DNA from 3 places in the Romboutsia sp. 1001713B170207_170306_H8 genome. Region 2 is predicted to be linked to each of the others. Evidence: riboswitches for the same ligand, from Rfam matches in the RefSeq annotation. Region 2 holds a riboswitch; each other region holds the start of a gene.
What was found. Region 2 has a riboswitch for cobalamin ahead of cbiQ (cobalt ECF transporter T component CbiQ). Riboswitches for the same ligand answer to the same signal wherever they lie in the genome.

Region 1: another riboswitch for cobalamin. It lies ahead of I2A66_RS15895 (cobyric acid synthase); the one in region 2 lies ahead of cbiQ (cobalt ECF transporter T component CbiQ).
Region 3: another riboswitch for cobalamin. It lies ahead of asnB (asparagine synthase (glutamine-hydrolyzing)); the one in region 2 lies ahead of cbiQ (cobalt ECF transporter T component CbiQ).

Annotation. Positions count from the first base shown of each region.
Region 1 is NZ_JADNAX010000016.1:993-9,491, reverse strand. Features, by position in the region: gene I2A66_RS15900 (cobyrinate a,c-diamide synthase) at 1-1,279, opposite strand, end outside; gene I2A66_RS15895 (cobyric acid synthase) at 1,308-2,825, opposite strand; cobalamin riboswitch at 2,973-3,161, opposite strand; gene I2A66_RS15890 (histidine phosphatase family protein) at 3,185-3,790, opposite strand; gene cobS (adenosylcobinamide-GDP ribazoletransferase) at 3,809-4,582, opposite strand; gene cobU (bifunctional adenosylcobinamide kinase/adenosylcobinamide-phosphate guanylyltransferase) at 4,585-5,145, opposite strand; gene cobT (nicotinate-nucleotide--dimethylbenzimidazole phosphoribosyltransferase) at 5,168-6,235, opposite strand; gene hemL (glutamate-1-semialdehyde 2,1-aminomutase) at 6,449-7,744, opposite strand; gene hemA (glutamyl-tRNA reductase) at 7,763-8,499, opposite strand, start outside.
Region 2 is NZ_JADNAX010000004.1:247,948-256,446, reverse strand. Features, by position in the region: gene I2A66_RS10645 (AAA family ATPase) at 1-15, shown strand, start outside; gene I2A66_RS10640 (nitric oxide reductase activation-like protein) at 31-1,803, shown strand; cobalamin riboswitch at 1,866-2,054, shown strand; gene cbiQ (cobalt ECF transporter T component CbiQ) at 2,178-2,867, shown strand; gene I2A66_RS10630 (energy-coupling factor ABC transporter ATP-binding protein) at 2,869-3,687, shown strand; gene I2A66_RS10625 (BMP family lipoprotein) at 3,847-4,863, shown strand; gene I2A66_RS10620 (ABC transporter substrate-binding protein) at 5,100-6,734, shown strand; gene I2A66_RS10615 (ABC transporter permease) at 6,814-7,806, shown strand; gene I2A66_RS10610 (ABC transporter permease) at 7,806-8,499, shown strand, end outside.
Region 3 is NZ_JADNAX010000002.1:35,152-43,650, reverse strand. Features, by position in the region: gene dinB (DNA polymerase IV) at 1-787, shown strand, start outside; cobalamin riboswitch at 835-1,030, shown strand; gene asnB (asparagine synthase (glutamine-hydrolyzing)) at 1,247-3,088, shown strand; gene I2A66_RS04865 (Crp/Fnr family transcriptional regulator) at 3,158-3,802, opposite strand; gene nadA (quinolinate synthase NadA) at 3,979-4,911, shown strand; gene I2A66_RS04855 (L-aspartate oxidase) at 4,895-6,190, shown strand; gene nadC (carboxylating nicotinate-nucleotide diphosphorylase) at 6,171-7,007, shown strand; gene I2A66_RS04845 (hypothetical protein) at 7,456-7,824, shown strand; gene sfsA (DNA/RNA nuclease SfsA) at 7,953-8,499, shown strand, end outside.

The DNA.
Region 1 (8,499 bases), on a different contig from region 2:
TTTTACTATATCCACCTTCCCACTCATCAATAATTTTTCCAGCTCTTTCTTTTCTCATTATATAAGCACAAGGTTCATTACTTTCAAATATAGAATGATGAAACTCATGCCCCTTTATAATTTGATTTTTTTTAGCTAATATAGTATCTTCTTTTGCTTCACCAAAACAATATCCAAATCTTTTTAATGATGATGTCATTTTACTTGTTCCCTTAAATATTCCTACCATATTATATTTCTTATTCTCATTATCTAGCATATTTTCACCTAAATACATAAGTCCTCCACATTCTGCATATATAGGAATATTTCTTTCATGTGCTTTCTTTATTGAGTTCCTCATATATTCATTTTTATCTAATTCTTCACAGAAGATTTCTGGAAATCCTCCACCTATATATATATAATCAGCTTCTGGAACTTCTTTATCTTTTATAGGGCTAAAGAATTTTATTTTTAATCCTAATTTATCTAATAACTCTATATTTTCTCTATAGTAAAAATTAAAAGCTTTATCATAAGCAATTGCTATTGATTTATCTTTTACCTTATTATTTTCTATAAATTCATCTAAAGTAAATTCACTTTCTACATTCTCTGTTTCAGATATTTCAATTATTCGACCTATATCTATATACTTTTCTATTTCATCAGCTAAATTATTAAATTTAACTTTTAATGAATCTATTTCTACACTTGGTACAAGACCTAAGTGTCTTGATTCTAGAGAAAATTCTTTATTTGGAGGAAAATATCCTAATACCTCTACTTTTGCATAAGTTTCTATTGACTCTTTAAGTATTTCATAGTGACTTTTCGATTTAACATTATTTACTATAACTCCACCTATTTTTATATTTTCATCTAGCATTTTATATCCAAGTACCATAGCTGCTGCAGATGCTGCCATTGCTTTCGCATTTATTACTAATATAACTGGTGCTTTTAATAACTTTGATGCATATGAACTTGTACAACTATCTAAGTTTATTCCTAGCCCATCATATAGTCCCATAACACCTTCTATTACACTTATATCTGCATCTTTTGAAGCTTCATTTAATATGTATTTCAATTTTTCATCATCTAACATATATGAATCTAAGTTTCTTGAATTTCTTCCTGTTATAAATGTGTGATATGATGGATCTATATAATCGGGACCTACCTTGTATGGTTGTACTTTCATATTCCTTTTTGTAAGTGCTTGCATTATTCCTAGAGAAATTGTTGTTTTTCCAACTCCACTGTTAGTACCTGCAATTAATATTTTTTTCATATATTTCACCTGACCATTATTATATTTTCTAGTCTTTCATTATTTCATAAATCTTTTCTATATCTAAATGTTCTCTTAAAAAATCAGCTAATTTATCATATTCTTTTTCCTTAAATTCTTTATATGAACTTACCTTACTATCTAACTTATCTAAATTTTTCATATCTCTTATATTATTTAGTAAAGTTCTAGTAAATTCTATCTCATCAAATATTCCATGAATATATGTTCCAAATACATTTCCTTCTTCATTAACACTTCCTTCAGTGTAACTTACATCTTCACTTAATTTTTTAGTTATAGTATTCAAATTGCTTGTACTACTTCCTCTATTAGTAACTCCCATGTGTATTTCATAACCAGTTATCTTTTTATTTCCTAGATTTCTTAGATATCCATTTTTATTCTCGCATATAGATGCCTCTACTTGTGTTGTTGTTTTTTGAATCTCAAATATAGTTTCTGTGTCTAAAAGCCCAATTCCATCATATTCTTCTATTTCACCTTCTACATGGTACGGATCTTTTAGTTTCTTACCTAGCATTTGATATCCACCACAAATACCAATAATTAATTTACCTTTTTTATGTAGAGATTTTATTTGTTCTTCTAATCCATTATCTCTAATGAATTTTAGATCATCTATTGTACTTTTACTTCCAGGTATAATTACTATATCTGGATTTCCTAAAGATTCTCCATAATCTACATATCTTACACTTACATCCTCTTGAGTTTCAAATATATGGAAGTCTGTGAAATTTGACATATGAGGAGTCCTTATTATCTCTATATTAATATCTCTTGTACCAACTGATTTCTTAAACCTAGTTGTTACACTATCTTCATCTTCAATTTTTATATCATTATAAGGAAGTACACCTAATACAGGAACTTTTATAATGTCTTCTAACATTTTTATACCATCTTCTAAAAGTTCTTTTCTTCCTCTAAATTTATTTATAATTACACCTTTTACTCTTTTTCTTTCTTCTTCATCTAACAAAAGCATTGTGCCTGCAAGTGATGCAAATACTCCACCTCTATCTATATCTCCAACTATTATCACAGGAGTATTAGCAATCTTAGCCATGCCCATATTAGATATATCTCTTGACTTTAAGTTTATTTCGGCACAACTTCCTGCTCCTTCCATAACTGTAATATCATATTTATTATTTAATTCCTCAAAAGTATCTTTTAGCACATCCATAAGCTGTAATTTATAATCGTGATATTCAATTGAAGACATATTTCCAACTACTTTACCTCTGACTATGACTTGACTTTTATGATTTCCTGAAGGTTTTAACAAAATTGGATTCATATCTGCTATTGGTTCAATTCCACAGGCTTCTGCTTGTGAAACTTGTGCTCTTCCCATTTCAAGACCTTCTTTAGTTATAAAAGAATTTAAGGCCATGTTTTGAGATTTAAATGGAACTACACTATATCCATCTTGTTTAAATACTCTACATAATCCTGTTACGATAGTACTTTTGCCAACATTAGAGGCTGTACCTTGCAGCATTATTTTTTTGCCCATTATTTCACTTCCTTTTTCTTATAATTTAAAATAGGGCTATTAGAAATCTTATATTTTACAGAAAAATAAAAAAAGTCCGAACTTTCCAGTTTTCGGACTTTTTTTATTTCATAATATATCAAATAAAAGCTTCACCCCGAAGACTCTATTGTAAAATTATCTTAGGCAGGTCTCCTGGCTTAACTTCATCCTACTCCTATAACCTTCCCATCAAATTTGACAGTGGCTTATTATAATAGTTTCGTCGGTTTCACAGTAGCGGGGGCTGCAAAGGCTTTTACCTTTTTCCCTTTTAATCTCTTCTAGATGATAAGAACCTAAGTAATCTCATATTCGATTTTAATAACTTATTAATCTATTTATCTTAAGAAACTAGTATTATTCATACTATTTATTACAGTAAATCCATTGTCAACTTCTAAAATAGTAACTGAAGCATTATCTATCCTAAAGTTCCAATGGTACTTATAAGAATTTGATATTAGGTAAGTAATTATATTTCTAATACTTCCTCCATGAGAACATATTAAAATCGTCTTACCTTCATTGTCATTTAATATACTTTTAATTTCTTTTACTACTCTTTCATAAGAATCTATCAAACTTTCTCCATTTGGATATTTATATTCATATCCATAATCTATCATTTTTTGAAATTCATCTGGATAATTAGATTTTATTTTGCTAAAACTCATTCCTTCAAAATCTCCAAAGCTGATTTCTTTTAATCTTTCTTTTTCTATTATCTCTAAATTTCTATTTTTTGCTATTTGTTCTACAGTATGTTTTGTTCTTGAAGACGTTGTTGTATATATTTTATCTATATTCTCATCTTTTAGATAATTAATGAGTCTTTTAATTTGAGCTTTTCCTTCTTCACTTAATTCACTATCTATATGTCCAGATAATTTACTATCCTTGTTATCTTCAGTAATGGCATGTCTTACTAATATTAATTTTATCATAAATTCTCCTCTATATGGCTAAACTACAAAATTTAAAGTCATATATATATATATTAAATATGTTAGCTCTGATAGTTCTATACTACATCCTAATATATCTCCAGTTACTCCATCTATTTTCTTATAAACATGTTTTTTAAATAGTATATTAAATATAAAAACTACTGGTACTGAAATTAATATACTTAAAAATAATATATTATTTGATGAGAATATTAATTTTGATATTAACCCTAATATAGCTATTGAGTATAATGTAGCTGTTAAAAACATTTTTGTTGAGCATTTTCCAATGAATAAGTTTCCTAATCCATTTTTTCTAGGAGTTACGGTTTTATATGTTAAGATTAGTACACCAAGCCTACCAAGCACAGGCATAAATATTATAAGCCATAATAATCCTTCATTTATAATACTATATATAAATCCTATTTTAAATAATAAAACAAACATTACTGATAAAAGTGAATTTGTTCCAAGCCTTGAATCTTTCATTATTTCTAGCATTTTCTCTTTATCTCTATAACTATATAGTGCATCAAATGTATCACCTAATCCATCTATATGTAATCCACCAGTAAGCATCACTGCACTTAATGTAATTATTAAAGAGCTTACAAATGGATCAAATAATATAAGAGACAATTTTCCTACTAAAAATTCTAATATTCCAAGCACTAATCCTACTAATGGAAAATAGTATAAAGATTTGTGAAACTCTTCATCAAATCCAACATTTATATTTATGGGAATTCTGGTCATAAATTGTAATATTAAAATAAATCTTTTCATAACTATCCTTTTATCTTCATAGGTATACCACTAACTACAAAATGAACTTCATCACTTTTTTTAGCTATAAGTTGATTTACCCTTCCTACAATATCAGAATATACTCTAGTAAGTTTATTTCCAGGAACAATTCCCATTCCTATTTCATTTGTAACCATTACAAAATATAAATCCGTTTTTTCTACTTCTTCAAGTAATTTTTCAACTTGTGATTTTATATATAATTCTAAAGCATTTATCTCATAAGTATCTGCACTATCTACATCAATATCAGAGTCAAACATTAAATTGTTAACTAACAATGTTATGCAATCCAATATTACTGTTTCATGCTCTTTAGATATATCTTTGATTATTGAGTGTATATCTTTAAATTTCTCATAAGTTTTCCATTCTGAAGGTCTACTATTTTGATGCTTTTTTACTCTATCTTTCATCTCATTATCAAATGGTATTGATGTTGCTATATATGCTGTTTTATTATTTCTATCTTTACATAGTGATTCTGCAAAATTACTTTTACCTGATCTTGCACCACCAGTAACTAAAATAATTTTACTCATATTAACTCTCCTTAAATTTGTATTATCTACCTAACATATCAATTTCATCATATGTAACCATATTCTTATATGTAAATGTACATGCTTCTATTATATTAAATGCTAAAGCTGCTCCACTACCTTCTCCTAATCTCATATCCATATTTAATACTGGACTTAACTTTATTATAGATAAAGCTTTTTGGGTTCCTGGTTCTGCAGATAAGTGTGATCCTATCATATAATCTCTAGTTATTGGATTAATAGTATATGCAAGTAATGCTGCAGCATATGATATAAATCCATCTATAACAACTGGAGTTTTATTTGCACTACATCCCAATATTACACCAGCCATAGCTCCTATTTCAAACCCACCAACTTTTTCTAATATATCTATGCCATCTTTAGGATTTGGATTATTTAAAGCTATTGCTTTTCTAATTACATCCGCTTTATGCTTTAATCTTTCTCTTTTAAGTCCTGCACCTATTCCTGTTATCTCTTCAGGATCACAATCTCCAATAACAGATATTATCGCTGTACTTGGAGTCGTGTTACATATACCCATTTCTCCAATGCCTATAACATTATATCCTTTTTCTATACTTTTTTCAGCCATTTCTATACCTATTTCTAAACATCGTATTGCTTCTTGTCTAGACATAGCTGGTCCTTTTGCCATATTTGATGTGCATTTTCTAATTTTATAATCCAACACACCTTCCATTTTTTCGTCAGTATTTATACCTACATCTACAGCAACTACATCTGCTCCAACAAATTTAGCTATTGTGCCTACACCACATGTTCCATTTGCAAAGTTAGGAAATTGAAGTTTAGTTATTTCTTGAGGATCTGGTGCTACACCTTCTTCATATACTCCATGGTCTGAACCAAAAGCGATTACAACCTTTTTATCTGTATCATAAAATTTACTTCTATATATACCTGCAAGTTGTTCACATATATCTTCCATTTTTCCTAAACTGCCTTGCGGTTTTGCTTGTCTATCTAGCCTATATCTTGCAGCTTTAATTGCATCTTTATCTAGTGGTCTTATACTTTTTAATACTCTTTCTAAAGTTGATGTACTTTCTAATACACTCATCTTATTGTTCACTCCCTTATATACTATTTTTACAAAATTTAACCTAGCCAAAAGGCTAGGTTTTCAACAATTTCATTTTGCCTAGTCTGATTTAAACATAAGATGATATAAATTTATAAAATACTTAACTTTTGTAAATATTCTACACTACAACCTAATATCCTCTTATATTATATTAAAACTGGCTAAAAGTCTTTTTATTTTGTATTTTTCTTATAAGTTATGAGATACTTTTAAAGCTTCATAATTTGCAGATATAGTTCTTTCTATATCTTCATCTGTATGAGCATTTGATAAAAACATAGCTTCATATTGGCTAGGTCCAGTAAGTATTCCTCTATCTAGCATTTCTTTGAAGTATAAATTAAACTTATCTATATCGCATTTTTTTGCATCATCAAAACTTTCTACAGGTCCTTTAGTAAAGAATAGACATAATAAAGATCCAGCTCTATTCACTGTATAATCTAATCCTAATTTTTCTAGGTTAGATTTTATTCCTTCTTCTAATCTTTTAGCTTTTCTTTCTAGTTCAGTATAAATTTGAGGATTGTCTCTTAATATCTCTAAATTCTTTTTACCCATGTACATTGCTAATGGATTACCAGATAGTGTTCCTGCTTGGTAAACAGGACCTACTGGAGAAACTACATCCATTATTTCTTTTTTACCACCATAAGCGCCAACTGGAAGGCCTGCTCCTATAATTTTACCAAAGCATACCATATCTGGATTTACCCCAAAGTAAGCTGGTGAACTATTATAATTTATTCTAAATCCAGTTATAACTTCATCAAAGATTAAAACTGTACCATATTCTGTACATAATTCTCTAAGAAGCTCTATAAACTCTTGTTTTCCTTTAACTAATCCCATATTTCCTGAAATTGTTTCTACTATTACAGCAGCAATTTCACTTCCTTGTTCTTTAAATACTCTTCTTAAATCATCTAAATCATTATATTTAGCCACTAAAGTATGTTTTACTACATCATCAGGTACTCCTGGACTTGTTGGAACTCCATATGTTAAAGTTCCTGAACCAGATTGAACTAATAATGCATCTGAGTGTCCATGATAACATCCTTCAAATTTTAATATTTTATTTCTTCCAGTATACCCTCTGGCCACTCTTAATGCACTCATTGTTGCTTCTGTTCCTGAGTTAACCATACGTACTTGATCTATTACAGGATATGCATCAACTATTATTTTTGCCATATCAACTTCTATCTTTGTTGGCACTCCAAAACTAGTTCCTCTTTTTATAATATCTTCGATACCTTCAGTTAACTCTTTTGGAGAATGTCCTAACATAAGTGGCCCCCATGAGCAAATATAATCAAGATATTCATTTCCATCTGCATCATATACTTTGCTACCATGAGCATGATCTACAAATATAGGAGTTAGTCCTACTGATTTAAAGGCTCTAACTGGACTATTAACTCCTCCAGGTATGTACTTTACTGCTTCTTCATATATTTTAACTGATTCTTCATACTTCATTTACATATCCTCCTGCGATTAAATTTCAAATAATTCCTCAATTAATTTTATATATTCTTCTCTTTTTCCCTTATCTTTTACCTGTTTTAAATTCAATATAGGCTCTCTAACAAGTCTTTTTAATGCTGATGACATCATCTTATCTATAAGCTTTTTATCCTTTGAATTAAGTTCAACTTTTCTAAATATATAATCTAATGTATCATCTTTTATTTCAGAACACTTCTCATTTAAAGATTTGATTGTAGGATCTATATCTACTGCGTCAACCCACTCTACAAATTCATTAACTTTACTATTTATAATATCTCGCCCTATTATTGCTAACTCATTTCTCTTATTATCATTTTTATCATGTATTTTTTTTAAGTCATCTATATCATAAACTTCAATATTATTAAACTCATTTATTTTTGGATCTATATCTCTAGGAAGAGCTATATCCATCATATATATATTATGATCTAATTTTGGCATACTACTTGCTTTTAATACTGTATGAGGTGAAGCAGTTGCACTTACAACTATATCAACATTTTTAAGCACTTCATGTCTACTTTCATAATCTATAAGAGTTACATTTCTAAAATCATCAGATATATTATCACATTTACCATGGCTTCTATTAGCTAAATATATAGTGCCCACATTTTCTTCCCTTAAGTGAGTCATTGTAAGTTTACTCATCTTACCATATCCAACTACTAATGCATTTTTATTTTCCAAGCTACCTAATTTTTCTTTTAATAGTTTAA
Region 2 (8,499 bases):
AAATTTAATGAGTAATATTTAGGTGATACTATGAAATGGGTATATAGTGATTATGATTTAGATAATAGAGTTAATAATATTGCTTGGACTATAAGTGGAAATTATAATGAACATATTGAAGTTTTAGAAAAAAATTACTCTTCAAAAGATGTATCTTTATATTTGGGAATTATGGCTGGAGCTAGAAGAAAGTATGTAGATTGGAATATAGTGAAGAAGTATTTATCTAATAGAGTTAATAAAGGATATAATAAAGATACTTTATTAACTCTATTACAAGTAGTTTTAAATAACTTAGTAGAATCTAAGGTTATAAAGGATAGGCCTGGAATTGAAGATATAAGATCAAAGGCATATAAAGATATAATTAATGAATTTAATACAATATATAAAAATGATATTTTACAAAAAATTAAGTATATATTTATTTTAGAAGGTATAGGAAAACATCCTTTTGTAGATGGGTTAAGTAGAAGAATTATAAATGATATTAAAAATATAAACCTAGGTAATGAATTAGTAGAAATATTAAAAGATATAGATAAACTTTATATAAGATATTTTAATGAAATAAAACAAGATTTAAAATTAAGTGAATGTAGCCAAGATATAGACTTCAAAGATGTAGATATAGATTTTGATACATTTTCAGATTTTATGTATGATGAATTATATAGTGATGAGGAAGATTCTATAGAAAATGAACTTAACTCAATATCTTCTTCTATGCTAGTTGAAAGTATAGGGGAAAGGAAAGTTAATAGTGAGAAAAGTTCACTTAATAGAGTTATATATATCGATGAGGAAACTGCTAATAAAATTTATGATAAAATAGAATATTACTATGGAAAATCGTATTTAAATAAAAGTGAAATAAAAAGAATAGAAGTTAAAAATTGTAGAAATGTACATGAGGGATGTAGGGTGCATTTTACAGAAGGAGTTTTAAGATCAGAATGTAAAAATGTTTTTCAAGTTAAATATGTTACAAGACATAAAGAAAATAATTTGAAAAAGTACAGAGAAAATATAAGAGTGTATAAAAGAAGTATAAATAGATTAAAAGAAAATTTAATGAGGATACTTGTAGAAGAAAATATTACAGATAGAATTTATTCAGATTACGGGACTATTGATGCAAAAAGGGCATGGAGGGTTGGAAGAAGTAATAATACTAAAATATTTTATAGAAATATAGAAAACAAAAAAGGAAGATATGTAATTGACATATTGTTAGACTCAAGTGGTTCACAAAGTAGAAATCAGTATCAAGTTGCAATACAAGCATACATAATCTCTAGTGCTCTTACACTGGCAGGTATACCTAATAGAGTTAGCGCATTTTCTAGCTTTTTAGATTATACAATTTTAAAAAGGTTTAGAGATTATAACGACTCTATAGATAAAAATGATAATATATTTGAGTATTTTTGTTCTGGTAACAATAGAGATGGTCTTGCTATAAAATCTGTATGTGAAGGTTTATTAGAAAGGGAAGAAGAAAATAAAATTTTAATAGTACTAAGTGATGGAAAACCTAATGATGTTAAATTTGGTTCAAGTAAAGAACGAAGTATAAGAGGTGAAATATCTTATAAAGGTAAAATAGCTGTAAATGATACTGCTAAAGAAGTAAGAATTGCTAGACAAAATGAAATTTTAGTCTTAGGAGTATTTACAGGTAAAGAAAATGAAATTGATGCAGAAAAATTAATCTATGGAAAAGATTTTATATATACTAGAGACATAGAAAAATTCTCAGATATTGTTTCAAATTATTTAAAAAAAATTATAGAAAATTAAAAATATAAAAAAGGAATATAAATTATAATATAGAAATAGATATTAGTACAAAGATGTAAATTAAATAAAAAAGTATCAATAGGTTCTAACATGAATTAGATTAATAGGGAAAGAGGTGAAATTCCTCTACAGCCCCCGCTACTGTAAGGTGGACGAAACTTTTAAAAACCACTGTGGTATTAGTTACTATGGGAAGGAGAAGGAGTAGAATGAAGCTAAGTCAGGAGACCTGCCTATGATATTTTAAAATAACTTTTTCGGGGAGGAAAAGATTATGGTGAATCACATATCAGGTGATTTTATTATGAGATTAAAGCCTAACCAAATAGTTAGGCTTTTTTTATTTATAATATATACAGAAGGAAGATATTAATATGATAATAATTGATAAATATGCTTATTCAAATAAATTAATACATACAAATCCAAATATAAGATTTGCAGTAGGTATAATTTTTTTATTAGGATCTATGTTAATAAAAAATTTAATTATTTTATCACTTATTATTTTATTAATGAGTGTAATAATAGTTGGAATTGCTAAAATCGATATAAAGGGTTATATAAAGCTCTTGAAGATACCAATGATATTTTTAATTATGAGTATAACTACGACTCTTATAAATATATCTAATGATCCAAACTTACTAATTAAAAGCTTTTGTATATGTAGCAATTATATAGGTATTTCTAAAGAATCACTAAATATATCACTTCAAATATTATTTAGAGCAATGTCATGTTTGACTTGTGTTTATTTTATAATATTAACGATACCATTTAATCAACTTTTATTTATATTTAAAAGTTTACATATGCCAACTATAATTTTAGAGTTATCAATGTTAATTTATAGATTTATATTTATATTTTTAGAAGAAGTATCAGATATACGTAAGTCTCAGGAGTTAAGATTTGGATATACAAACCTAAAGACATCTTATAAGTCTTTTGGGCTTTTGGGAAATTTATTATATAAGAGAATGATGATTAGATATGAAGAGATGTGTATATCGTTAGACATGAAATTATATGATGATAGATTCTATATAGTAGGAGAATAGTATGTTTAAAATAAATAACTTAACTTATAAGTATGAAAAGGATAAACTAGCTTTATCAAATATAAATATGGATTTTGATAAAGGAGATATAATAGGGATAATAGGTAGCAATGGTTCTGGAAAATCCACATTATTTATGAATATGATGGGTATTTTAAAGCCAGATTTAGGAACTATATTATTTAAAAATGATATTATTAAATATAACAAAAAGTATCTATATGATTTAAGAAAAGAAGTAGGGATAGTGTTTCAAGATCCTGAAAAACAAATATTTTACTCTATGGTTTATGATGATATAGCATTTGCTTTACGAAATTTAGGTATAAAAGAAAGTATCATAAAAGAAAGAATAACTAAAGCACTTGAATCAGTAAATGGATTACATCTTATTGATAGACCTGTACACTTTTTAAGCTATGGACAGAAAAAAAGGGTAGCTATAGCATCTGTTATAGCTATGGAAAATAAAATGGTACTTTTAGATGAGCCAACTGCAGGATTAGATCCAATTAGTACTAGAGCTATAGTTGATATTATAAATAATTTAAAAAAGAAAGGTATAAAAATTGTTATTTCTAGTCATGATATGAATTTAATATATGAAATCTGTGACTATATATATGTTTTAAATCAAGGTGAAATAATTAGCGAAGGTAGAACAGATACTGTTTTTAATGATGAAAAAAAGATATTAAGAGCAGGTTTAGAGTTACCTTGGTTAGTAAAGCTTCATAATAACTTAGATTTACCATTATTTAGGACTGAAGAAGAGTTATATAAGTTTTGGAGTAAGTCTAAAGTAATAGTAAATCCTTAATTAGCCCTCAACCTATTTTATATAGATTAAATAAATAACCCTTAACCAAATTTGATGGTACCCTAGAATTCCTCCAAAGTTCTAGGGATATTTTGTATTTACAAGTGTATATACACTTGGTAAAATATAACATATAAACTGGGGTTTAGGAGGAATACTATGAAGAAAAAAATGAAATTATTATTTTTAATAATGCTAAGCGTAGTCTTTACTTTTGGGGTAATAGGATGTAATTCAACAAATAGTAATGATGCAGAGGCAGAAAGTACATATGAGTTTAAAATTGGTATTGTTCTTGGAGAAGGTGGTGCAAATGATCAAAGCTTCAATCAATCATCACTAGAAGGATTTGATAAAGCAAAAGAGAATCTAGGGGTTATAGGAAATTATTTAGAAGCAAACCAAGAGGCAGATTATAAGCCTAATATAGAGACATTTATAGACCAAGATGTAGACCTAGTGATAGGTGTAGGTTATACTACAGCAAAAGCTATGTTAGAAGCCGCTCAAATATATGAAGATAGAAACTTTGTAATTATAGATCATAATTATGAAGAGGAAGGAAAGGAAATTCCTCAAAATATGGCTTGTGTAACTTTTGATGAAAGAGAAGTTGCTTATTTAGTTGGATTAATAGCTAGCAATATGACGGAAACTAATAAAGTTGGTTTTATAGGTGGTATGAAAGATCCTAATATAACTAGATTTGAAGAAGGATTTAAAAAGGGTGTTAAAGATGGCAAAGAAGGAGTAGACTTACTATCTCAATATGCAAATTCATACGACGATGCTAGTTTGGGTAAATCTATAGCAAATCAGATGTATTCTAAAAATATAGATATTATATTTTCAGCTGCAGGAAATGTTGGTACAGGAGCTATAGAGTCAGCTAAAGAACAAAATAAGTATGCAATAGGTGTTGATATGGATCAAAATAGTTTAGCTCCAAATAATGTAATAACCTCAGCAATGAAAAGAGTCGACATAGGTGTATATGATATAATAGAGCAAGCTAAAGAAGGTAAGTTTAAAGGTGGACAAGTTACTGTATATGGATTAAAAGAAGGTGGGGTTGGAATAGCACCTACTACAGATATTAATGTACCAAGTGAGGTATTAGATATAATAAAAGAGCAACAAGATAGAATTGTAAATGGGGAGATTAAAATCAACTAGAGTATTTGTCGATATTTAAGACAAAATGTACCACGATATAAATTGACAATATTTTGACATGTGTGCCATAATTTAAGTATAAAATAAGTTCTTCTATGAAAGAAGAAGTAATAAATTAGAACCATGAAGGTTTTTATATGTAAAAGTAATTTTATGTGAGGATACATAATTTTATTAAAATACATATAAAAGCCTTTTTTTATGGAGAAATGTATCTATTATAAGGGGGAGTAAAAATGATACTAAAAAAATTAAGAAAATCTATTTCATTAATGTTAGTTTTATCACTTACAACAATATCTTTAGTAGGATGTTCTAATACTGATTCAAAGAATAATGATTCATCTAAAGCTAGTGCAGTAAGTGAAAGAAAGTCTAATAATGAGCTTGTAGTTGCAGTAGCAAGTGAGCCAGAAGCTGGGTTTGATGCTACAACAGGCGGACATGGTTCTATGACAAAAGTATTTTTTAGTACTTTATTTAAAAGAGATAAAGAATTAGGAATAGAAAATGATATAGCTACAGGATATGAAGTGTCTGAAGATAGATTAACATGGATAGTGAAAATAAGGGATGATGTTAAATTTACTGATGGGGAATCTTTAACAAGTGAAGATGTTGTTTATACATATGAAACTGCGAAAGAGAGTGGTTCTGAAATAGATTTAACAATGCTAGAAAGTGTAACAGCTATAGATGAGAATACAATAGAGTTTAAACTTACTAAACCACAGTCAACATTTATTGAAAAATTAGCGTATTTAGGAATTGTTCCCAAACATGCTCATAATGAAAATTTCGCAGACAATCCAATTGGATCTGGACCATTTAAATTTGTACAATGGGATAAAGGTCAACAAGTTATAGCAGAAAAAAATGAAGATTATTATGGTGATGCTGCAGGCATAGATAAACTTACTATGGTGTTTTTAGATACTGATGCTGCTTATGCAGCGGTAAAATCAGGAGATGTTGATATGGCATCTATAACAGGATCTTTAGCAAGTGAAAAAGTTGATGGTACAAAAATTGTTGATTTAGATACAATAGAAACTTTTGGTGTAGAATTCCCTATGCAAAAAAGTGGAGAAAAAGATAATGATGGGAACTCTATAGGAAATGATGTAACAAGTGATGAAGCAATAAGAAAAGCTTTAAATATAGCTGTAGATAGAGACGAGATAGTTGAAGGTGTACTAGAAGGATATGGGACACCATCAACTACAGGACTTGAAAAAATGCCTTGGTTAAATGAAGAAACTATAATAAAAGAAGATGGAAATATAGATGAAGCTAAAGAAATATTAAAGAACGCAGGTTGGGAGGATACAAATTCAGATGGAACTATAGATAAAGATGGTTTAGAAGCAGAATTTAAGTTATTATATACTGATGGTAAATATAGACAGGAACTTGGCTTAGCATTTGTTGAAGTAGCAAAAGAATTAGGAATTAAAGTTAGTTTAGAAGTTAAGACTTGGGATAATATAGTAGATGAAATACATTCAGAAGCAGTTCTATTTGGATTTGGATCAGGAGATCCATCAGAATTATACAACCTATATAGTAGTAAAGCATCTGGGGGAGGAATACCTTGGGATAATGCAGGTTACTACAAAAATGAAACTGTCGATAGTTATATAGATCAGGCTATTGATAGTGAAAATGAAGAAGAGGCTTTAGAGTTTTGGAAAAAAGCTCAATGGGATGGTTCTACAGGATTTTCTAATAAAGGGGATGCTACTTATGCTTGGCTTGTAAATGTTAATCATATATATATAATGAGCGAAGATTTAGATATAGGAACTCCAGTTGCTCAACCACATGGTGGAAGAATATTTGATAATGTAACTGAGTGGAGTTGGAAATAAATTATTAAGGTAGGACATTCTCTATATGAGGATGTCCTCTTGTGCACTAATGAACTATATTCAAGGAAGGAATTTATATATGAAAAATAGAAAAAATCTAGCCATATATATATTAAAAAAGTTAGCAAGATTAGCATCGCTTTTAATTGCTTTATGTATAATAACATTTGCATTGATGGAATATTCTCCAATAGATCCAGTTACAGCATATGTAGGTGCAGATACAAAGGTAAGCTTAGAGCAGCGTGAAAATATAGCTGAACATTGGGGTCTAAATAAACCACCAGTAGAAAAATTTATGTCATGGTTTAAATCTATGATTAAAGGTGATTGGGGTACATCTATGATATATAGAAGAGCTGTAGTAGATGTTATAGGAGAAAGGTTTATTGCATCATTGGCGCTTATGTTATTAGCTTGGGTTATATCAGGACTATTAGGATTTATTATGGGAATAATATCAGGAATTAATGAAGGAAAATTTATAGATAAAGTAATTAGGTCCTACTGCTATGTTTTAATTTCTACACCTACATTTTGGTTAGGAATATTGTTTATTATGATATTCGCAGTAAAGTTAAAATGGTTCCCTGTAGGTCTTGGAGTGCCAATAGGAGTATTATCAGAAGAAGTAACATTTAAAAGTATGATAAATCATCTTGTATTGCCAGCACTGACACTAAGTATAATAGGTGTTGCGAATATATGTCTTCATACTAGAGAAAAAGTTATAGAAATATTAGAAAGTGACTATATACTTTTTGCAAAAGCACGTGGAGAAAGTAAGAAAAGTATTGTTTTTAATCATGTTATAAAAAATGTTTCACTACCAGCTATAACATTACAATTTTTATCATTTAGTGAACTATTTGCAGGAGCAGTTTTTGCAGAGCAAGTATTTTCATACCCTGGTCTTGGTCAAGCCACTGTTCAAGCAGGATTAAAAGGAGACTTACCATTGCTAATGGGTATAGTCATAATAAGTTTAGTATTTGTATATACAGGAAACTTAATAGCTGATATTTTATATAAGGTTATAGATCCAAGAATAAGGGAGGGACAAGAAATATAATGAATGAGGCTCGAAATGTATATATTGATAATAATAAAAGGTCCCAAATTAGTTTTGGAATAAGGGAAAAAACATTAATTTCTATAGGTATTTTTACTATATTTTTAGGAAGTATAATTATATTTGGAAGTTTAATAACAGAGGAACAAATATCTATAAATCTCCTTAACAAGAATCAAGCGCCTAGTTTAGAATTCTTATTTGGTACTGATTGGGTAGGAAGAAATATGCTATATAGAACTATTAAGGGATTAAGTTTAAGTATGAAAATAGGGTTATTATCATCATTTATAAGTGGATTAATAGCATTAACATTAGGTGTAATTGGAGCTACCTTAGGAAACACTGTAGATTCATTTATAAGTTGGTTCATAGATTTAGTATTATCAGTTCCTCATACATTAATAGTAATACTAATATCTATATCAGTTGGTGGAGGATTAAAGGGGGTAATCTTAGGTGTATCACTTACTCATTGGCCATCTTTAACTAGAGTAATAAGAGCAGAAGTTATTCAAATAAAACAATCAGATTACGCAAAGATATCTAGAAACTTTGGCAAGTCTAATTTATATATAGCTACTAATCATATATTACCACATATAATTCCACAATTGCTTGTAGGTATAGTATTAGTATTTCCACATGCAGTTTTACATGAAGCATCTATTACATTTTTAGGGTTTGGGTTAC
Region 3 (8,499 bases), on a different contig from region 2:
ATTAGATGAGGCATATTTAGATGTTACAAACAACAAGAAAAATATAAAGTATGCAACAACTATAGCTAAAATGATAAAAAATGATATTTTAAAAGAAACTAATCTAACAGCATCAGCTGGAGTTTCATATAATAAGTTTTTAGCTAAGCTTGCATCAGATTATAAAAAACCTAATGGTTTAACTGTTATAACACAAGAGGATTCTCAAGAATTCTTAGATAAGCTTCCTATAAATAAATTTTTTGGTGTAGGAAAAGTAACTGGAAAAATACTTAAAAATATGGGGATACAAAATGGATATGATTTAAGGCAATTAAATATTTATGAACTAGAAAATATTTTTAAAAATAGGGGATATCTATTTTATCAATTTTCTAGGGGTATTGACTATAGACCCGTAGAGCCTTATAGAGAGAGAAAATCTATTGGTTCAGAGGCTACTTTAAGCCAAAACTTAAGTATTGATGAAGAAGAGGTTACTAATATATTAAGTGAGTTATGTGAAGATGTTGCATATAGATGTAAATATTCAGATAAGCTAGGAAAAACAGTTACATTAAAGATAAAGTATGAAGATTTTACTCAAATAACTAGAAGTATAAGTTTAGAGCATCCTATAAACACTAAGAAAGATATTAGAATTAATGTATATAATCTGTTAAAAAACCTAGAAGATAATAAAAAGCAGATAAGATTATTAGGAGTTACACTATCTAATTTAGTAGATAAGGAAGTTGAAGCTGGCAATATAACAATATTTGAATATATGAATAATTTAAAAAAATAGTAATTTTAGCTGTTGAAAAATAAAAGTATAGTAAATATAATTAAAGTATAAATATAAATTATTAAGGTGTACAAATGAGTACTTAAAAGGGAATATGGTGAAAGTCCATAACAGCCCCCGCTACTGTAAGAATGACGAACGCTTGAGAGTTTGGAGACTCTAATTCCACTGGTGTATACTGGGAAGGATAAGCTATTAGGTTGAGTTCAAAGTCAGGAGACCTGCCTAAAATTAAGCATTAATCTTTCGGAGGGAGAGAATATGTAATATGAGGGTTATTTTTATATAGATATATTTTAAAGTACATATTATATATTTTGAGAACCGAGAGATATTGGTTCTTTTTTATTTTATATATTTATATTAAAAAAACTATTTAAGAAAAAAATACTTTCTATAACATTAAGCCTAAGCATACATAAAATAAATTATGCAGTTTAAGTTTAAGGAGGAAGGCTAATGTGTGGAATATCAGGATGGTGTAACCTTAATGACAATATAAAGGATTACACAAATATAGTTGAGAATATGATATCAACCTTAAGATTTAGAGGTCCTAACTCTGAAGGTATAAAGACATATTCACACTCTATTATTGGACACAAAAGATTAGCGATTGTAGATCCAACAGGTGGATTACAACCGATGAGTAAAACTATAGGAGATAGAGAATATACAATTTGCTATAACGGAGAGTTATATAATACTGAAGAGGTTAGAGATAGATTAAAGGAAAGAGGATATACATTTGATTCATATTCAGATACAGAAGTTCTTTTAACAGCATATATAGAGTTCGGTGAATTGTGCTTAGATTATATAAATGGAATTTATGCATTTGGAGTATGGGACGAGTATAAACAAGAATTATTTTTAGCAAGAGACACACTTGGTGTAAAGCCATTATTTTATTCTTACAAGAATGGGAACTTAGTTTTTGGATCTGAAGAAAAGGCATTACTAACTCATCCATTAATTAGTCATGTTGTTGATCGAGATGGATTTTTAGAGTTAATATCACTAGGACCTGCTAGAAGCCTAAATAGTGGTATTTTTAAAGATATAAGAGAAGTTCCACCATCACATTATTTAAGATTTAATAAATCAGGCATAAAATTAAAAGAGTATTGGAAGCTTCAAGCTAAAGAACATGAGCATAACTTAGAAGAAACTAAGAAATATGTAAGAGATTTATTGATTGAAGCAATAGAGGGTCAACTTGTAAGTGATGTACCTGTGTGTACTTTTTTATCTGGTGGATTAGATTCTAGTATAATATCAAAGGTAGCAGCAGATGCTTTCAATAGACAAGGAAAAGAAACACTTAATACTTTTTCTATAGACTATACAGATAATGAAAAATATTTTAAGAAAAGTTATTTTCAACCAAACTCAGATTCATATTGGGTAAAGGTTATGGCAGAGTATATCGGAAGTAATCATCATGACGTAGTTCTTGATAATGTAGAACTTGCGCATGCTTTAATAGATGCAACTATGGCATCTGATTTACCAGGTATGGCAGATATTGACTCATCCTTAGACCTTTTTTCAAGAGAGGTAAGTAAACACGCTACAGTTGTTTTATCTGGAGAATGTGCAGATGAGGTTTTTGGAGGGTACCCTTGGTATACTAGAGAATATGATTCTATAGAAATTTTCCCTTGGGCTACCACAATTGGTTATAGGAAAAATGTATTAAATGATAGTTTGAAGTTGTTACCAATAGAAGATTATGTAAAGCAAGCATGTAGAGATAGTATAGCTAAGGTGCCTAAGCTTAATGGAGAATCAAAGGAAGATTCAATAATGAGAGAATTATCATACTTAAATCTAAAATGGTTTATGATAACTTTATTAAATAGGAAAGATAGAATGACTATGCATAATAGTTTAGAAGGTAGAGTACCTTTTGCAGATAAAAGATTAGTAGAATATGCATTTAATATGCCTAAGCATATAAAACTGCTAAATGGAAGAGAAAAAGGACTGTTAAGAGAAGCATCTAAAGGAATATTACCAGAAAATATCGTTGAAAGAAAAAAAAGCCCTTATCCTAAAACTCATAATCCAATATACACAAAAGAAGTATGTAAGATGTTAAAGAGAATATTAGATGATAAAAGTTCCCCTATTCATCAAATTATAGATGAAGAATTTGTAAAAGAATTAGTTCAGACTGGTGGTTCAGCATTTAACCAACCTTGGTTTGGACAATTAATGACAGGTCCTCAAGTTATAGCATATTTAATTCAAATAAACACTTGGATGAATCTTTATAATGTAGACTTACAATTATAGATAGAATGCTAAAAATAGCTTAATTTTATACAAATATAAAGTATAAAATTAAGCTATTTTTGTTTTAAGTTAGTCCATCAGAATATCTTCCAAAGCCTCTCTATCTAGTATCTTTATTATGTTTTTTTGATAATCTATTAATCCTTCATCTTTCATGTTAATTAATTCTCTTGAAAGTGAAGGTCTAGGAATTCCAAGTGATTCAGAAAGCTTTTGTTTTGTCATGTTTAATTTTATAAAATTACTTTTTTGGATGTTAGATTCTTGTATTAAAAAGTTGCATAGTTTTTGTTTAATTGTGCTAAATGATAAACCAGTTATAGATTTATTTAAAGTTATTATCTTATTAGTTAAGTCATTTAAAAATAACTTCAAGAAACTAGGGTGGCTAGTACAAAAATAAATAAAATCATCTTTATCTATAAACATTACCTCGCTATTAGTTGATGAAATAACTGTAGCTGGATAAGAGTTAGCATCAGAGAATGCAATTATTTCTCCGAATAAATAGCCAACACTAAATGAAGAAAGATGAACTACTTTGTTACTAGTTAAAATTCTTTTTATATCTATATTACCACTTAGAACTAATCCAACCTTATTACATGGTGAATTTTCGATAGCAATAATATCATTCTTATCATATTTAACTATACTATAGTTTACATCTCTAAAGAATTCTATTAATTCTTTTTTAGTTTTATTTTTTAGCATTTTATCACCTATATCTTATATATAAAAATTATATATTATTTTATACCCAACTAATATATATAATATCTTAAAAAAATAATTCTATAAAGTAATTAGTTTATATTGAAGATTAAAATATCAAATGATACAATGGATTTACAGGTGTATATACAGATGAAAGGTTAAGGGATTTATTTATGTCAAATGATTTAATAGAGAAAATAAATAAAATAAAGGTAGATAGAAATGCTATTATACTAGCTCATTATTATCAACCACCAGAGATACAAGATTTAGCTGATTATGTAGGAGATTCATATTTTTTAAGTGAAATAGCAAGAGATTGTGATGAAGAAGTAATTGTGTTTTGTGGAGTCAAATTTATGGGGGAGAGTGCAAAAATATTATCTCCAAATAAAAAAGTCTTAATGCCTATAATAGATGCCGGATGTGCTATGGCTGATATGGCAAATGAAAAAGTTATATTAGAACTTAAAAAAAAATATCCAAATGCTATAGTTGTTTGTTATATAAATTCTACAGCAGAAGTAAAATCACATTGTGATGTAGCTGTAACATCTTCAAGCGCAGTTAAAATATTAAATAATATTCATGAAAAACAAGTAATATTTGTACCTGATAAAAATTTAGGTAAATATATATCAGAGGAATTTCCAGAAAAAGAATTTATTCTTTGGGATGGATACTGTAAGTATCATCACAATATAAAGGTATCAGACATAATAGAGTTAAAAATAAGATATAAAAATGCAAAAGTATTAGTGCATCCAGAGTGCCAAAGTGAAATCAGAGATATAGCGGACTATATAGGATCTACATCGGGAATTATAGATTATGCTACAAAAAGTAATTATAAAGACTTTATAGTTGCAACAGAAGAGGGAATACTACATGAATTAACAAAAAAAAATCCTAACAAAAATTTTTACATACCTGGAGATAGTGTATGTTGTGAAGATATGAAGAAAACTACATTAGAAAGTATATATGAAACTTTATTAAAAATGGAAAATGAAATATATATAGAAGAAGAGATAAGAGTTAATGCTTTAAATTGTTTGCTAAATATGCATAGATTTGCAGGTGATAAAAATGAATCTACAGTATGATGTTTTGATTGTTGGTAGTGGAGTTTCGGGCTTATATTGCGCTCTTAACTTAGATAAAAAACTAAACATATTAGTTATTTCAAAAGATAGTATAGAGAATAATAACACATACCTTGCTCAAGGAGGGATTTCTACTGCTAGAGGAAAAGAGGATATAAATTTATTTATAGAAGATACTTTAAGAGCTGGACAATATAAAAATAAAGATGAAGCGGTAGAAGTCTTAGCTATAGAATCTATGAACAATATAGAGTCAATGATTAAACTTGGACTTAATTTAGATAAAGATGATGGAAAAATAGCATTTACAAGAGAAGGTGCACACAGTATAAATAGAATTGTATACAGCAAGGATACTACAGGTAAAGCTGTATTTGAAACTTTAATAAATGAGGTTAAGAATAGAAAAAATATAACTTTATTTGAAAATACATGTCTAATAGATATAATAACTTTTAATAATGAATGTTTAGGTGGAATAGTACTAAAAGATAAAGATAAAATTAATATATTTTCGAAAGTTGTTGTTTTAGCAACTGGTGGAATAGGAGGACTATTTAAAAGTTCAACTAATCAAAGACATTTAACTGGCGATGGATTGGCTATTGCGCTTAAACATAATATAAAAGTAAAAGATATAGGATATATACAAATACACCCAACGTCTTTTTATGAAGAAAATAGCCATGGTAGAAAGCTATTAATATCAGAATCTGTAAGAGGAGAAGGCGGGAAGTTATTAAATAAAAATAAACAAAGGTTCATAAATGAGTTATTACCAAGAGATATTGTAAGTAAGGCAATTTTTGAGCAAATGAAAATTGATAATAGAAATTATGTTTACTTGGATGTAACACATTTAGATGCAAAATATATAAAAAATAGATTTGCATATATATATAAACAATGTTTATTGAGAGGAATAGATATAACTAAAGAATATATAAAGGTTACTCCAGCACAACATTATTTTATGGGTGGAATTGATGTTGACTTAAATTCATATACATCAATGACTAGATTATATGCAGTGGGTGAGGTAAGTTGTACAGGTGTCCATGGTGCAAATAGATTAGCGAGCAATTCATTATTAGAAGGATTAGTTTTTTCTAAAAGAGCAGCGGACCATATAAATAAAAATATAGATATTATAGAATTTAATATAGTTGAAGATGACAAGTTAAATATAGAACTATGTACACACCTAAATAAATCTATTTTATTAAATAAGATAATCACTATAAGAGAGGATTTAAAAAATGAACTACTTGCTAATTGATAAAATGATAAAAGAGGCTTTAATTGAGGATATACCAAATGAAGATATAAGCACTACCTCAATTATAGGAGTAGATTTAAAATGTGAGGCTGATTTAATATGCAAGGAAGATGGTATACTCGCAGGACTTCCTATATTCAAAAGAGTATTTGATATACTTGGTGAAGTGGAAGTTATATCGCTTAAAAATGATGGAGATAAAATTAAAAAATACGATAAAATAGCCTTATTAAGAGGTAGTACTAGAAATATATTATCTGGGGAAAGAGTAGCATTGAACTATTTACAGCGTATGAGTGGAATAGCTACGAAAACAAATAAATTTGTAGATAAATTAAAAGATAGTAATACGAAATTACTAGATACTAGAAAAACTATTCCAAACTTAAGAATTTTAGATAAATATTCTGTAAAAATTGGTGGTGGAATAAATCATAGATTTAACTTGTCTGATGGAATAATGATTAAAGATAATCATATAGAAGCTGCTGGTGGAATAAAAAAAGCGGTTGAGTTATTGAGGGAAAATACATCTTTTGTTAGAAAGATAGAAGTTGAAGTAGAAAATTTAGATATGGTTAAAGAAGCTGTTGAAGTTGGAGTGGATATAATAATGCTCGATAATATGGATATAGATACAGCTAGGGAAGCATTGAAAATAATTGATAGAAAAGCATTGGTTGAATTTTCAGGTAATGTTACTTTAGAAAGAATGGAAGAGATAAGTAAAATAGGTGTAGACTATATATCTGTTGGTGAGTTAACTCACTCAGTAAAAGCTTTAGACTTAAGTTTAAAGAATTTAAGAAATATATAAATTTAATGTAGTTAAGCAAATAAAATGACTATCTAAAAATAATGAAATTTATTTATAGACAGTCATTTTTTATATTTATTATCATATATTTTATATAACTAATAATTTATATAAAAGGAGATGATTCGATATAAATTATTATGAAGAATTCGAGATAGATAATAGACTAAAACAGGTCGGTATAGAAAGTGAAAAACTAGACCTAATATATGAATTAGTAAATGAAATAATAAATGCTAAAGATAAAGCTCTTAATATTATAGTAGGATTATATAGATATAAAGGGATCGAATTTAATGATGAAGAAAAGCTAGAACTATCTAGAGAACTCACAACTCAAATTAAAGATAAAGTAATAGAATATGTTTACTCAAATGATAGTACATCATATAGTGAAGCTATGATAGTAATTAATTATTTCTTATTACAAATATATAGGGGCATTGGATTGAGGGTTGAAGAAGTTACTCAAGATCCATATAAAAGTCAGTTTATGATAGAGTTTGAATTATATGAATCTGGAGGAGAGGAAAGTAAGAGAGTTAAGTTATACAATGATTTAGCTAATCCAATAAAAGATGCAGTAGATACTCTTATAAAGTTTATAAAAAGTATTTATAAAACTAACAACTTAGTATTTAAAGAAGAAGAAGAAAAAACTGTTTATGAAAGCTTAATTTATGAGCTATCTGACATTATAGTTCACTATATTTATAGTGATGAAGAAGCTAATTATAAAAACTCTATAGAGAAAATAAATGAATATATGGTTGAATTTATTGGAAGATTCATAAAAGTAAGAGATAATAAAGAGTAAGATGTATTAAAAGGTGTATACATAATAAGTATACACCTTTAATTATTTGAATTTTAAGTTTAATATTGTGAAAAATAGTTTTAATAGGGTATAAGTAAGTTAAATTAGTTAATAAAAAGGAGCAAAATATGAATTATAATAAAGTTGTAAAGGCAAAATTTATAGAAAGGCCAAATAGATTTATAGCTTACTGTGAAATAAATGGAAATATAGAAAAGGTTCATGTTAAAAATACAGGTAGATGTCGAGAACTTTTAACTCCCAAATGTAGTGTTTATTTAGAAGAAAGCGATAATCCTAATAGAAAAACAAGGTACTCTTTGATTGCAGTTGAAAAAGAAGATAGACTTATAAATATGGATTCTCAAGTTCCAAATAAAGTTATATATGAGGCTTTAAAAAATGGAAAAATAACATTACCAGGAATAGATGAAAAGGTTACTTTAATTAAGCCAGAAAAAACTTATGGAAATTCAAGATTTGATATATATTTAGAAGCTGGAGATAAAAAAGCATTTATAGAAATTAAAGGGGTTACCTTAGAAGAAGAAAATATAGTTAAATTTCCAGATGCAAAAACTGAGAGAGGAGTAAAACATATAAGGGAACTTATAGAAGCTAGAAAAGAAGGTTATTATTGCTATATAATATTTTTAGTACAAATGGATAATGTAC